DNA from 4 places in the Aquabacterium sp. TM01 genome. Region 4 is predicted to be linked to each of the others. Evidence: predicted binding sites of a transcription regulator. Region 4 holds the regulator's gene; each other region holds the start of a gene.
What was found. Region 4 encodes sigma-54, which starts transcription at its own class of promoters, with help from an activator protein. Its sites were predicted from a motif close to TGGCANGNAANCTGCTTT; they were not measured.
Positions count from the first base shown of each region.

Region 1: AC3WW4_RS09470 (nitrate/nitrite transporter) is a predicted target of sigma-54. The motif match lies at 1,594-1,611, and genes of this name have one in related genera.
Region 2: AC3WW4_RS07370 (PEP-CTERM sorting domain-containing protein) is a predicted target of sigma-54. The motif match lies at 1,878-1,895, and genes of this name have one in related genera.
Region 3: AC3WW4_RS07280 (circularly permuted type 2 ATP-grasp protein) is a predicted target of sigma-54. The motif match lies at 1,838-1,855, and genes of this name have one in related genera.

Region 1 covers NZ_AP046529.1:2,070,542-2,073,747, reverse strand. Annotated here, with positions in the region: gene AC3WW4_RS09485 (3',5'-nucleoside bisphosphate phosphatase) at 1-276, opposite strand, end outside; gene AC3WW4_RS09480 (DUF1801 domain-containing protein) at 302-697, opposite strand; gene dcd (dCTP deaminase) at 936-1,505, opposite strand; gene AC3WW4_RS09470 (nitrate/nitrite transporter) at 1,673-2,935, shown strand; gene AC3WW4_RS09465 (bifunctional protein-serine/threonine kinase/phosphatase) at 2,960-3,206, opposite strand, start outside.
Region 2 covers NZ_AP046529.1:1,588,240-1,591,445, forward strand. Annotated here, with positions in the region: gene chrA (chromate efflux transporter) at 1-993, shown strand, start outside; gene AC3WW4_RS07370 (PEP-CTERM sorting domain-containing protein) at 1,157-1,831, opposite strand; gene AC3WW4_RS07375 (SulP family inorganic anion transporter) at 1,990-3,206, opposite strand, start outside.
Region 3 covers NZ_AP046529.1:1,565,950-1,569,155, forward strand. Annotated here, with positions in the region: gene AC3WW4_RS07270 (hybrid sensor histidine kinase/response regulator) at 1-130, shown strand, start outside; gene AC3WW4_RS07275 (methyl-accepting chemotaxis protein) at 155-1,714, opposite strand; gene AC3WW4_RS07280 (circularly permuted type 2 ATP-grasp protein) at 1,908-3,206, shown strand, end outside.
Region 4 covers NZ_AP046529.1:3,001-6,206, reverse strand. Annotated here, with positions in the region: gene lptB (LPS export ABC transporter ATP-binding protein) at 1-605, shown strand, start outside; gene AC3WW4_RS00210 (RNA polymerase factor sigma-54) at 619-2,157, shown strand; gene AC3WW4_RS00205 (DUF599 domain-containing protein) at 2,246-2,956, shown strand.

The DNA.
Region 1 (3,206 bases), 2.1 Mb from region 4:
TTGCACGAGGTCAGCGTGGGCGGCGTCAAATCCCAGGCCCACGATGTGCACGGTTTCCCCCGCGAAAGTCACGGAGATCTCGCTGCCCGTCAGATAGCTCATGCCCAGGCGATGGGCAGCGTCACGGGCCCGGTCTTGCCCGCCGATTTCGTCGTGATCGGTCAAGGCCCAGAGTTCGACCCCATTGCGATGCGCGCGCGCTGCAACCTCTTCGGGCGACAAGGTGCCGTCCGACACGTTGGAGTGACAGTGGAGGTCGGCGTTCAAGGTCTGCATGGACGCAATGCTAGCAAGCGACCGATTAACCCCACCGGTGACTGGCTCGGTGGGCTGCAGCGGCGGCCGCCTGCAGGCTGGCCAGGGTCAGCTCGCGCACCAGCTGCTCATTGACCGGCTGGCGATAACGCGACTTGATGTGGCGCATGCCCTTGCCAGCCCCCTCCAGCTCGGGAAACTCCGGCACCAGGGCCACGCCGTTGAAGATCTGGAGGTGGGCGTTCATCTTGAACAGCGCGATGGCCATCACGTTGTCGTGCTCGTTCATGAAGCACAGATTGCCCCACTTGACCTCAGGGCGCAGGTGCGGCGCCACGGACAGGATGGCCCGCTGCATGGCTTGCGCGGTTTCGCGCTGCTCGGGGCGCAGGCTGTCGTAGAACGCGTTGATCAACGCAGGGGATTGGAGCGGTCGGCGCATCGGGGGTGGCTCAGTGAAAATGGGTACAACAAACGATATCCCTGCGCGCTCACCCCCTCCCATGAGTCTGATGACTCGGCCGTGAGTGCGCTGCCCGTGCGACTTCCTTCTGGAATTTTTTGTATGAGCCCGAGCGGATCCGGGATGAGAAACCAAGGGTTTCCCAGGAGCCAGATTCTAAAAGACCGGCGGTAACCCCACACGTGTGTCAGGCGCTGCCAGTCTGATGACGATCATGTCATGTCTTGGGCAAGGTGACGCCCGTTTGCCCTTGGTATTTGCCACCTCGGTCACGGTAACTGGTCTCGCAGACCTCGTCGCTCTCGAAAAACAACACCTGGGCGCAGCCTTCACCCGCGTAGATTTTGGCGGGCAAGGGGGTGGTGTTGCTGAATTCGAGGGTGACGTAGCCTTCCCACTCGGGCTCGAACGGCGTCACGTTGACGATGATGCCGCAGCGGGCGTAGGTGCTCTTGCCCAGGCAGATGGTGAGCACGTTGCGCGGAATGCGGAAGTACTCGACCGTGCGGGCCAGTGCAAAGCTGTTGGGCGGGATGATGCAGACATCGCTGTTGATGTCCACAAAGCTCTTCTCGTCGAAGTTCTTGGGGTCGACCACCGTGGAGTGGATGTTGGTGAACACCTTGAACTCGGGCGCGCAGCGAATGTCGTAGCCGTAGCTGCTGGTGCCATAGCTGACGATTTTCTCGCCTTGGGCATTGGCGCGAATCTGGCCCGGCTCGAAGGGTTCGATCATGCCGTGTTCTTCCGCCATGCGGCGAATCCAGCGGTCTGATTTGATGCTCATGCAATCTCCTGTTTCACTGGCGTGATTGTGCTTGATTCACGGGCACCTGAAACGCAGGCGCGACGCACCATGTCGATGCGTCCTGAGATGGCACGGAAATCGCATGCAGTCGGCGCACAAAACAAGCGCACACCCGGACGGGTGATGCACCACACGCTGAGGTTCCCATGTCAGATTTCAAAGCCTTTTTGAGGTCGGGGCACGCCCCGACTTTGTTCGCGTCTTTCCTCTATTTCGACTTCACGTTCGCGATCTGGGTGCTGAACGGTGCCATGGCGCCGTTCATCAGTGAAGCCTTCAACCTGACCCCGGCCGAAAAGGGCTTCATGATTTCCGTGCCGATTCTGGCGGGGGCCTTGATGCGCTTCCCGCTGGGGTTGCTGTCTCAGTACATCGGACGCAAGAGTGCGGCGATGGTGGAGATGGGGCTCATTGTGGTCGCCCTGTTGTTCGGCTTCTTCTTTGTGGACACCCACAGCGAAGTGCTGGCCATGGGCGTGTTGCTGGGGATTGCCGGCGGCAGCTTTGGCATCGCCTTGTCGCTGGGTTCGGGCTGGTTCCCGCCCAAGTACAAGGGGCTGGCCATGGGCATCGCCGGCGCAGGCAATAGCGGCACGGTGCTGGCCGTGTTGTTTGCCCCGCCCCTGGCCACACACTTCGGTTGGCAGGCGGTTTACGGCATGGCCGCGGCCACGATGGTGCTGCCCATGATCGTGATGGCCCTCGCCGCCAAGGAACCCCCTGATCGCGAACACCAGACCTTCCGTGAGCACACCGCCTGTCTGTACGAGAAGGACGGTTGGGCCTTCAGTCTGATCTACGTGATCACCTTTGGTGGCTTCATCGGTCTGGCGAACTTCCTGCCGACCTACTTCTATGACCAGTTCAAGGTGAGCAAGATCGAGGCAGGCCAGTTGACCATGCTGGCCACGCTGATGGGCTCGGCCACGCGGGTGCTGGGTGGCTATATCTCTGATCGCTGGGGTGGCATCACCACGCTGACGGGTGTGTTGGTGTTGGCGATCATCACTTTGGTGGTGTGTGGCGCCATGGGTCAGAGCCTGGCCCTGACCACGCTGCTGTTCATGCTGTGCTTTGCTGCGCTGGGTGCCGGCAACGGCGCCCTCTTCCAGTTGGTGCCCTTGCGCTGGCCGGTGACGACGGCGGTGGCCGGCTCGATGATCGGGGAGCTGGGCGCCTTGGGCGGCGGGTTCATTCCCAATGCGATGGGCTTGTCCAAGCAGCACTTCGGCACGTACTTCTATGGCTTCCTGGCGTTTGCTTTGCTGGGGGTGGCGGTGCTGGTGATGATGCGGGTCATGCAGCTGCGCTGGACGCGGACCTGGGCTGAAAAGGGTGGCCGCGCGCGCACCACGGGCGCCCTGGCCACGGCCTATGGCAGCCAGGGCAGCACGCAGAACGCGGCCTGATCGGGTGCTGAGCCCTCACCAGGCTCAGCCCTTGGGCAGGAACACCAGCCAGTAGATCAGCAGCAGGTTGACGAGCACCGAGATGCCCAGCGCCATTTGCCAGATGGCGGCCGGATCTCGGGTGAGCAAGGGGGTGGACAGGGGCGCATTGATGGGCCGAGAGGCGCCGCGCTCTAAAGCCAGCAGGATCTCTTCTGCCGTTTCAAAGCGCTGGCGCGGATCGCGCGCAATCGCTTTGAGGATGAGGTGATCCAGCCAGATGGGCACATCG
Region 2 (3,206 bases), 1.6 Mb from region 4:
GTGGGCATGGCGCTGGGCTGGCGGCGTGCGGGTTGGCTGGGGGCGCTGGCCGCCTGGATCGGCTTCACGGTGCCGTCGGCCGTGGCCCTGATCCTGTTCGCGTTTGGCGTGCTCCGCGGGGCAGGGTGGGAGGCCTCCGGCGTGGTGCACGGCTTGAAGGTCATGGCCGTGGCCGTGGTGGCCCAAGCGGTGTGGGGCATGTCCAAGTTCCTGTGTCCCGACCGCTTGCGTGGCGGCGTGGCCATCGGCGCTGCTTTGATGGTGTGGCTGCTGCCTTCGCCCTTCATCCAGGTCATCGTGCTGGGGCTGGGGGGCGTGATCGGGTGGCGCTCGCTGTCGCTGCCACATTTGCCGGCGGCGCAGCATCAGGATTGCGGTGTGAGCCGCACCACCGGGGCGGCTTTGTTGACGCTGTGTGGCCTGCTGCTGCTTGCCTTGCCGGCCGTGGCGGCGTGGTCAGGCTCCTACCTCTGGTCGGCGCTGGCGAGTTTCTACCAGGCGGGGTCTCTGGTGTTCGGGGGCGGCCATGTGGTCTTGCCCATGCTGCAGGCCAGCGTCGTGCCGGGAGGCTGGGTGAGCAACGATGCCTTCCTGGCCGGCTATGGTGCTGCGCAGGCCGTGCCCGGCCCCTTGTTCAGCTTTGCTGCCTTCCTGGGCGCTGTCATGCCGCCACCGTTGGGGGGCTGGGTTGGGGGTTTGGCTTTGCTGGTGGCCATCTTTGTACCGTCCTTCTTGCTGGTGGCAGGGGCCTTGCCATACTGGGAGAGCCTGCGTCAGCGCGATGGCATCCAGCGGATGATGGCCGGTGTCAACGCCGCCGTGGTCGGGATTCTGGGCGCGGCGCTGTACGACCCGGTGTGGACCAGCGCCATCCATGCCACAACCGATGTGGCGTTGGCCTTGGCGGCGTATGGCCTGCTGGTGTTTGGGCGGGTGCCTCCGGTGGTGGTTGTGGCCTTGTCCACGCTGCTGGGCGGCCTGTGGCTCACCTGATGCGCAGATCGGACGGGGCCGGCAGTCATGCCTACCGCTCGCTTGAGAGAGGCTTGAATTGCGGTGGGGCAATGCCGATGCAGCCCAGCAGCATTGCCCACTCCGCTCTTGCGCCCATGAAAAACCCCGCCGTGGCGGGGTTGGAGGGTGCCCTGAAACGGTATCAGACTCGGCGGCGGCGCGCCAAGGCGACCCCGGCGAAGCTCATGCCCAGCAAGGCCAGCATGCCGGGTTCCGGCACTGCGGTGCTTTGCTGCACCACAGGGCTTTTGCCCCAGCGGACGTTGTCGATGTAGACCACGTCTCCGCCAGCCGAGTTGCGCAGCGTCACCGATGTGAAAGGCGTTGTCAGGTCAACAATACCAAAGTAGCGCTCATTCCCCGAACTTGCGTTGGGCAGAACGTAAGACTGGCTGGCGCCGTTGCTGTTACCCAGCGTCAAAGTTGTACCGCCAGTGGTGGACAAATCACCGAGGAAAATACCAAAGGCGTTCACGGTCCCCATGTCAAAAGTGAAAGTTTGGAGACTGCCGCCGTTCGGCGTGGTGAACTGAATGCATCTTTCAGCTCCATTGCTATTCACATTGACGCCGCAGTAGTAGTTGTTGTTGTTCTGAAATGTGAACGCGGCATTGGTGTTGATGTTCAGTCCCGAGTTCAAATTGCTGGTCACCGGCGGTTGACCAGGGGTGTAACTCTGGAAGGTCTCCAGAGACAAAGACAGAGCTGAGGTGGCAGTCAGGAAGGCTGCTTCCGAATTGTAAAAAACGGGCGCGGCTTGAGCCGACAGGGACAGCAAAGAGGCCGTGGCCAGGGCAAAGAGGTGGGTACTGCGCATGGTTACTGCTCGAAAAAGTTGAACAACAGGGGATCTGATTGTTTCAAAAGCAATAGTGATGCCACATTTTGTTTTCAAATAAAATCAATGACTTAAGATTGTTTTCGGTGTCAATTTGAATCAATGTGTAAGAATTGTCGACACGACTTGTGGTCTGGTCAGCCTCGTGTGACCGCCTGCACCCCCGCTCGCCTGAGCAACTGCCGGCACCGCGCTGACAGGTGCACCACCTTCAGCTGCTTGCCGGCCTTCGCATAGCGTTCTCGCAGGGTTTTGAGGGCGGCAATGGCCGAGTAGTCAACGAAGCTCAGGTGGGCGCAGTCCAGTGTCACCTGGGTCGGGTCGTTCGACACGTCAAACTGCTGCAGGAAAGACGTGACCGAGGCGAAGAACAGGGTGCCATGCACACGGTAGAGCTTGCGGCCATCGGGTTCGAGGTGACTGTCGGCATACAGGGCGCGTGCCTGCATCCAGGCGAAATTCAGCGCGGCCAGCACGATGCCGCACAGCACGGCCGTGGCTAGGTCTGTCAGCACCGTGATGACGGTCACCGCCACGATCATCAACACGTCGTTCACGGGCACCTTGTTGATCACCCGCAGCGAGGCCCAGGCGAACGTTTGTTGCGCCACCACGAACATCACCCCCACCAACGCGGCCAGGGGAATCTGCTCGATCAAGGGTGACAGCAGCAGCACGAACAGCAAAATCATCACGCCCGCCACCACGCCAGACAGGCGCCCACGCCCGCCGGAGCTGAGGTTGATCATGGTCTGCCCGATCATGGCGCAACCACCCATGCCCCCGAACAGGCCCGAAGCGATGTTGGCTGCGCCCAGGGCCACGCACTCTCGATCGGGGTGGCCGCGGCTCTCGGTGATTTCGTCGGTGAGGTTCAAGGTCAACAAGGTTTCCAGCAGGCCGACCAGGGCCATCAACACGGCGTAGGGCGCGATGATGCGCAAGGTCTCCAGGCTCCAGGCAATGTCAGGCCAGGCGAACACCGGCAGACCACCGGCGATGTGCGCCATGTCCCCCAGGGTGCGGGTGGGCAGCTTCAGCAGGGACACCACCAAGCCCACGCCCACGATGGCCACCAGGGCTGGCGGCACCGCCCTTGTCAGCCGGGGCAGCAGGTAGACGATGCTCATGGTTGCGGCCACCAGCGCGGCCATCCAGTACAGCGGCGCGCCGGTGAGCCAGGCGCCGTCGTGCTTGAAGTGCTCCAGTTGCGCCAGGGCAATGACGATGGCCAGCCCATTGACGAAGCCCAGCATCACGGGGTGGGGCACCATGCGCACCAGCTTGCCCAGTTTGAACAGGCCGAACAAGGCCATGATCAGGCCCGACAGCAGCACCGTGGCAAGCAGGTACT
Region 3 (3,206 bases), 1.6 Mb from region 4:
TGCCGATGCCATGCCCGACCGTGTGCACGCGGCCCGTGCCCGGGGCTTTGCCGCCTATCTGACCAAGCCGCTGGACGTGGTGGCCTTGTTGCGTTGTCTGGATGAGCAGCTGGGTGGGGCGGGCACCTGACGTGCTGCCCGCCCGACAGATCGATCAGACCTTGAACACCGCGACCACGTCGCTCAGGGCTTGAGCCTGGTGCTTGAGGCTTTCAGACGCGGCAGCGGATTCCTCCACCAGGGCCGCGTTCTGCTGGGTGACTTGATCCAGTTGTGACACCGCATCGCTGACCTGACCAATGCCTGACGATTGCTCGTGCGTGGCCGCGGCGATCTCGGCGATCAGGTCGGTCACACGCTGAACCTGCGTGACGATGCCGTTCATCTGCTGGCCAGCTTCATCGACCAGGGAGGCACCGCCCTCCACTTTTTCCACGCTCTCGTTGATCAGGGTCTTGATTTCTTTGGCTGCGTTGGCGCTGCGCTGGGCCAGCGTGCGGACCTCCCCGGCGACCACGGCAAAGCCTCGGCCTTGTTCACCGGCACGCGCGGCTTCCACCGCGGCATTCAATGCCAGGATGTTGGTCTGGAACGCGATGCCGTCAATGACCGAGATGATGTCGGAAATTTTGCGGCTGGACTGTGAGATGTCACCCATGGTGACGACCACCTTTTGCACCACTTCACCACCTTGGCTGGCGGCGGCAGAGGCACCCGAGGCAATCTGCACAGCCTGACGTGCGATGTCGGCGTTCTGCATCACGGTCGAGCTGATCTGCTCCATCGAGGCGGCGGTTTGTTGCAGGTTGGAGGCTTGCTCTTCGGTGCGCTGCGACAGGTCGGCATTGCCCGTGGCAATTTGTGCCGAACCGGTGGCGATGCTGTCGCTGCTCAAACGCACCTGGCTGACCAGGTGCGAAAGCTGCTCGTTCATGACCTTGAGGGCGGACATCAGCTGGCCGGTCTCATCGCGGCTCTTGACGTCAATGCGCGAGCGCAGGTCGCCCGAGGCCACGGCCTCGGCCACGTGCACGGCCTCGCGGATCGGGCCGGTGATGGCGCGGGTGGTGAAGAGAGCGATCAGCAGGGAGCTCACCAGGACCATCACGGTGGCCACGCTGATCATCACGATCACCTGGGTGTTGGTCTGTTTGCTGGACTCGGAGAGACGGGCCGTCAGGGTCTCGTTGTAGCCCCACCATTGCGCCACGGCCTTGTTGAGCTCGTCGAAGCTGGCACGCCCATCCTTTGCGACCAAGCGGTGGTAAGCCTCCAGGCGGCTGGGGTCGGCTTCCACCTGTGAAGCCAGTTCTGCGGCTTTGCCACTCAGAACACCGTAGGCATCTGCCTGGGATTTGACGTCGCTGAGGTGCTTGCCATCCTCGGCGTCCACCACCATCTTGTCGTACTCGTCCATCGATTTCTTGGCCAGGGCCTGAGCGGCCAGGGCCTCCTTGAGCGAGCTGCTGCGTTCCGATTCAGAGGTGGAGGACAGGGCCCGAAGTTCCAGGCGACGACTCAGGTCCAGCTGTTCCTTGACCTTGTAAATGATGGTCAGCGAGGGCACGACGTTGTCGCTGAACGCCAGGGTGTTGTCGTTGAGCTTGCCAGCTTGCGACGCCCCGAACAGCTGGACGCCAATGAACATGGCAACCAGAAAGCCGAAACCCAGCGCGAGGCGCTGACCGATCTTGAGTTGAGAGATGAATGTCATGGTGCAACAGTGATTCTGTTGAGGTAGATCAAAGCGGACGGGTCCACAGTCTGATCTAGGGTTAACGCTGATCTGGTCCGCCCTCTGAAGAAGGCGGGCATTTCATGCAATAAGCCCTACACTTGGCCGATAAATTGCTTGCATGGCTGAGAATCGGGGACACACCGATGCTGCTTCTGGGTCACACCTCACCATGTCATTCACTTCCCCTGCGCGCGATCCGTCGGCGTCCGCGGCCTCTGGCTGGGTGGACGAGTGGCTGCGCCGCGCTCGCCCTGTCGAACCCGGGCACCACGACGAGCTGCGCTTGCCCGATGGCCAGCTCCGGCCGGTCTGGCGGGCGCTGGCCGAACAGCTGGGCACGCCGCTGGACGAGCTCAGCCGTTGCCAGGAGGTGCTGGCGCGCCAGATTCGTGAAGACGGCATCACCTACAACGTCTACAACGCCGCAGGTGGCAGCAGCCGGCCGTGGTCGCTGGAGCCTTTGCCCCACCTGATCTCGCCCGACGAGTGGCCGTGGTTGGAGCGCGGCATTGCCCAGCGTGCCGACCTGCTCAACCGCATCCTGGTGGACACGTATGGCGAGCAGACTCTGTTGCGCGAGGCCATGTTGCCCTCCGCCTTGGTGCTGGGCCATCCTGGGTATCTGCGTGGCCTGCAGGGTACCCAGCCTCTGGGGGGCGTCTACCTGCACGTGGTCGCGTTCGATCTGGCGCGCGGCCCGGATGGCGCCTGGTGGGTGGTGGGGCAGCGCACCCAGGCGCCGTCGGGGCTGGGCTACGTCATGCAGAACCGTCTCATCGTGTCTCGCCTCTTTCCCGAGGCGTACCGGGCGCTGAACGTGCAGCACCTGGCCAGCACCTACCGCCAGTTGCTGGACACAATCAGCACCCTGGCGCTGCCCTGTGCCCAGGGCGAAACGCCCAGCCTGGCCTTGCTGACCCCCGGGCCTTTCAACGAGACCTATTTCGAGCACGCTTACCTGGCGCGTTACCTGGGCCTGCCCCTGGTAGAGGGGTGCGACCTCATCGTGCGCGATGACCGCCTGTTCCTCAAGACCGTGCAGGGTTTGACGCCCATCCACGGCCTGTTGCGTCGGCTGGATGACGACTTTTGCGATCCCCTGGAGTTGCGCACCGATTCGACCCTGGGCATCCCGGGGCTGACCCAGGTGGTGCGGGCCGGCAATGTGGTGCTGGCCAACGCGCTGGGCACGGGCTTCCTGGAGTCGCCCGCAGTGCACGGCTTCCTGCCGGCCTTGTCCTCGCACCTGCTGGGAGAGGATCTGATCTTGCCGTCCCTGCCGAGCTGGTGGTGTGGCGAGGCCTCGGCGTGGGAGGCGGTGCGCCCGCAACTGGCCCGCCAGGTCATCCGGCCGACGTACCCCACGTTGAACACGCCGGGCGGGGTCTCGGCGCGCCGCAAAGGCCAGCAGGAAACCGTGCTGGGCTTCACCCTCACGCCACAAGAGGTTCGCGCCTGGGAAGAGACG
Region 4 (3,206 bases):
TTTACATGATCGTGGGCCTCGTGCCCGCCGATGCCGGCGAGATCACCATCGACGGCCAGCGCGTCGAGCGCCTGCCCATCCACCAGCGCGCCCGCCTGGGCCTGAGCTACCTGCCGCAGGAAGCCTCCATCTTCCGCCAGCTCAATGTCGAGGACAACATCCGCGCCGTGCTGGAGCTGCAGGTGGACGAGCGCGGCAAAGGCCTGAGCAAGGCCGTCATCCAGGAGCGCCTGGATGGCCTGCTGCACGAGCTCAGCATCGAGAAGCTGCGCACCAACCCTGCGCTGTCCCTGTCCGGCGGTGAGCGCCGCCGTGTGGAAATCGCCCGCGCCTTGGCCACCCAGCCGCGTTTCATCCTGCTCGACGAGCCTTTTGCCGGCGTCGACCCGATCGCCGTCATCGAGATCCAGCGCATCATCAGCTTCCTGAAGGCGCGTGGCATCGGCGTGCTCATCACCGACCACAACGTCCGCGAAACGCTGGGCATCTGCGACCGCGCCTACATCATCAGCGAAGGCAGTGTCCTTGCCGAGGGTAGCCCGGCCGACATCGTCCACAACGCCGAGGTCCGTAAGGTCTACCTCGGCGAGCACTTCCGCATGTGAGCGACCGGCGCCCATGAAGCCCTCCCTGCAGTTTCGGCTGTCTCAGCATCTGGCGCTGACCCCTCAGCTGCAACAGTCCATCCGGCTCCTGCAGCTGTCCACCCTGGAGCTGCACCAGGAAATCGAGCAGATGCTCGAACAAAATCCTTTCCTGGAGCCCGAAGACGACTTCGCCCCGTTGGAGACGGCCGCCTCGCTGGAGTTCGAGCGTCAGCGCAACGAACACAACAGCAGTGAAGACGCCGGCGCCGAGCGCGAAAGCTCGCCCACCGAGGCCGACACCAGCGGCATCGACACGGCCGAGATGGGCACGACCGAGCGCGACGACTGGGAAAACGGCACCGAGCGCGACGACTTCGACGGCATCAGTGAAAGCCCTGCGCGCCAAAGCCAGGGCGACGACGAGCTCGACCCGCTCGAGCGCAACAGCCTGTCCATCACCCTGCAGGAGCACTTGAGGCAGCAACTGCTGGGCACCCGCCTGAGCGACGAAGACATGGCTGCGGTCGACATGCTCATCGAGTCCCTCAACGAGGACGGCTACCTGGCCGACACGCTCGAAGACATCGCCGCCAGCCTCCTGCCCGACGAGCCGGACGAAGACACCCTCGACGAGTTGCTCTCGCGTCTGCGCTGTGCCCTGGGCTGGCTGCAGAACCTTGAGCCCGTGGGCGTGGGCGCACGCAACCTGTCCGAGTGCCTGTTGCTGCAACTGCGGGGCATGCCCGCCGAGCCCGCGCGTGACGTGGCCATGGCGATCTGCCGCGAGCACCTCGAACTGCTGGCCCGCCGCGACTTCAAAAAGCTCATGGCCGCCACCGGGGCCGACGAGGCCTTGCTGAAAGACGCCCAGAGCCTCATCGTCTCGCTCGAGCCCAAGCCGGGTCGCGCCTTCACCCGCGCCGAGGCCAACATCATCATCCCCGACGTCATCGTGCAGAAGGCCGGGCGCAGCTGGAAGGTCATCCTCAACCCGGACGTCATGCCCAAGCTGCGCATCAACGACTACTACGCCCAGGCTCTGCGCTCCAGTCGCGGTCCGCGTGGGGGCACAGCCAGCGAGGGGCACGCCAACCTCAACGCCCGCCTGCAAGAGGCCCGCTGGTTCGTCAAGAACATCATGCAGCGCTTCGACACCATCTTGCGCGTGTCGCGGGCCATCGTCGACCGGCAAAAGAATTTCTTCACCCATGGCGAAATCGCCATGAAGCCGCTGGTGCTGCGCGAAATCGCCGACGAACTCGGCCTGCACGAGTCCACCATCTCGCGCGTGACCACGGCCAAGTACATGAACACGCCGTTCGGCACCTTCGAGCTCAAGTACTTTTTTGGCTCCTCGCTCAACACCGAAGCCGGCGGCAATGCCTCCAGCACGGCGGTGCGCGCGCTCATCAAGCAGCTCGTCGCCGCCGAAGACCCCAAGAAGCCCTTGTCAGACAGCGCGCTGTCCAGCATGCTGGAAGAGCAGGGCATCCAGGTTGCCCGCCGCACCGTGGCGAAGTACCGCGAAGCCCTCAAGATCGCCCCCGCGAACCTGCGCAAGGCCCTCTGAGCGAGGACGGGACCGCGCCACGCCCCGGTGACCGGCGCGACCCGCCCACCCCGACCGGTGTCCCTGATCTGTCTTTCATTGCTCGTCCATGTTGCTTCGCCTCCAAGACCTGATCACCATGCTGCCCTGGCAAGACTGGGCCGCCCTGGCCCTGTTCGTGTTCGGCTGGATCGGCTACGCGCAATTTGCCAGCCGCCGCGCCCGCGTCGAGCGCACCCTGCTGTCCAGCACCAACCACTACCGGCGCCTGTGGATGCTCCAGGTCACCCACCGCGACCAGCGCATCGTCGATGCCGCCATCACCCAGAACCTCGCCAGCAGCCCGAGCTTCTGGGCCTCCACCACCATCCTGGTGATCGGTGGCTTGCTGGCCGTGCTCGGCACCACCGAGAAAGCCAGCGAGTTCGTTCGCGACCTGCCCTTTGCCGTGCGCACTTCCTTGCTGGTGCTCGACATCAAGCTCATCGTGCTGCTGTCTGTCTTCGTCTACGCCTTCTTCCGCTTCACCTGGTCCATGCGCGTCTACTCGTTCGGCGCCATTCTGGTGGGCGCCGCCCCCAACGTTGACGTCTTCAACGAAGGCGGCGCCGACCGCCAGGAGTTCGGCGACCGCGCCGGCAAACTCATGGGCATGGCCGCCGAAAGCTTTGCCGACGGCCTGCGGGCCTACTACATGTCCTTTGCGGTCATCGCCTGGTTGGTGTCACCGGTGGCCTTTGCGCTGGGCACCCTGGCTGTCCTCTGGATCCTGTATCGGCGAGAATTCCGCTCCGACGTGCTGGCCATCTTGCGCCCTTGACCGCGTTCTCTTTTCATTGCGACCCCATCATGCCCATCAAGCCCCCCCGCCGCCCCGTCGTGTCCCCGGCCACCGGACGCCCCTCGGGGGAGACGCGCGACCGCGCCCCTTCGTCCACCCGCTCACCACAGGGACGCGATCCACATGGCAGTGAGGCGCACGGAAGTGGCGCACAGGGACGTGCCTCATACGGGCGCGCTCCCGGCGGACGTGACCCGCACACACGCGACGCGGCCCGCTCTGACTCAGG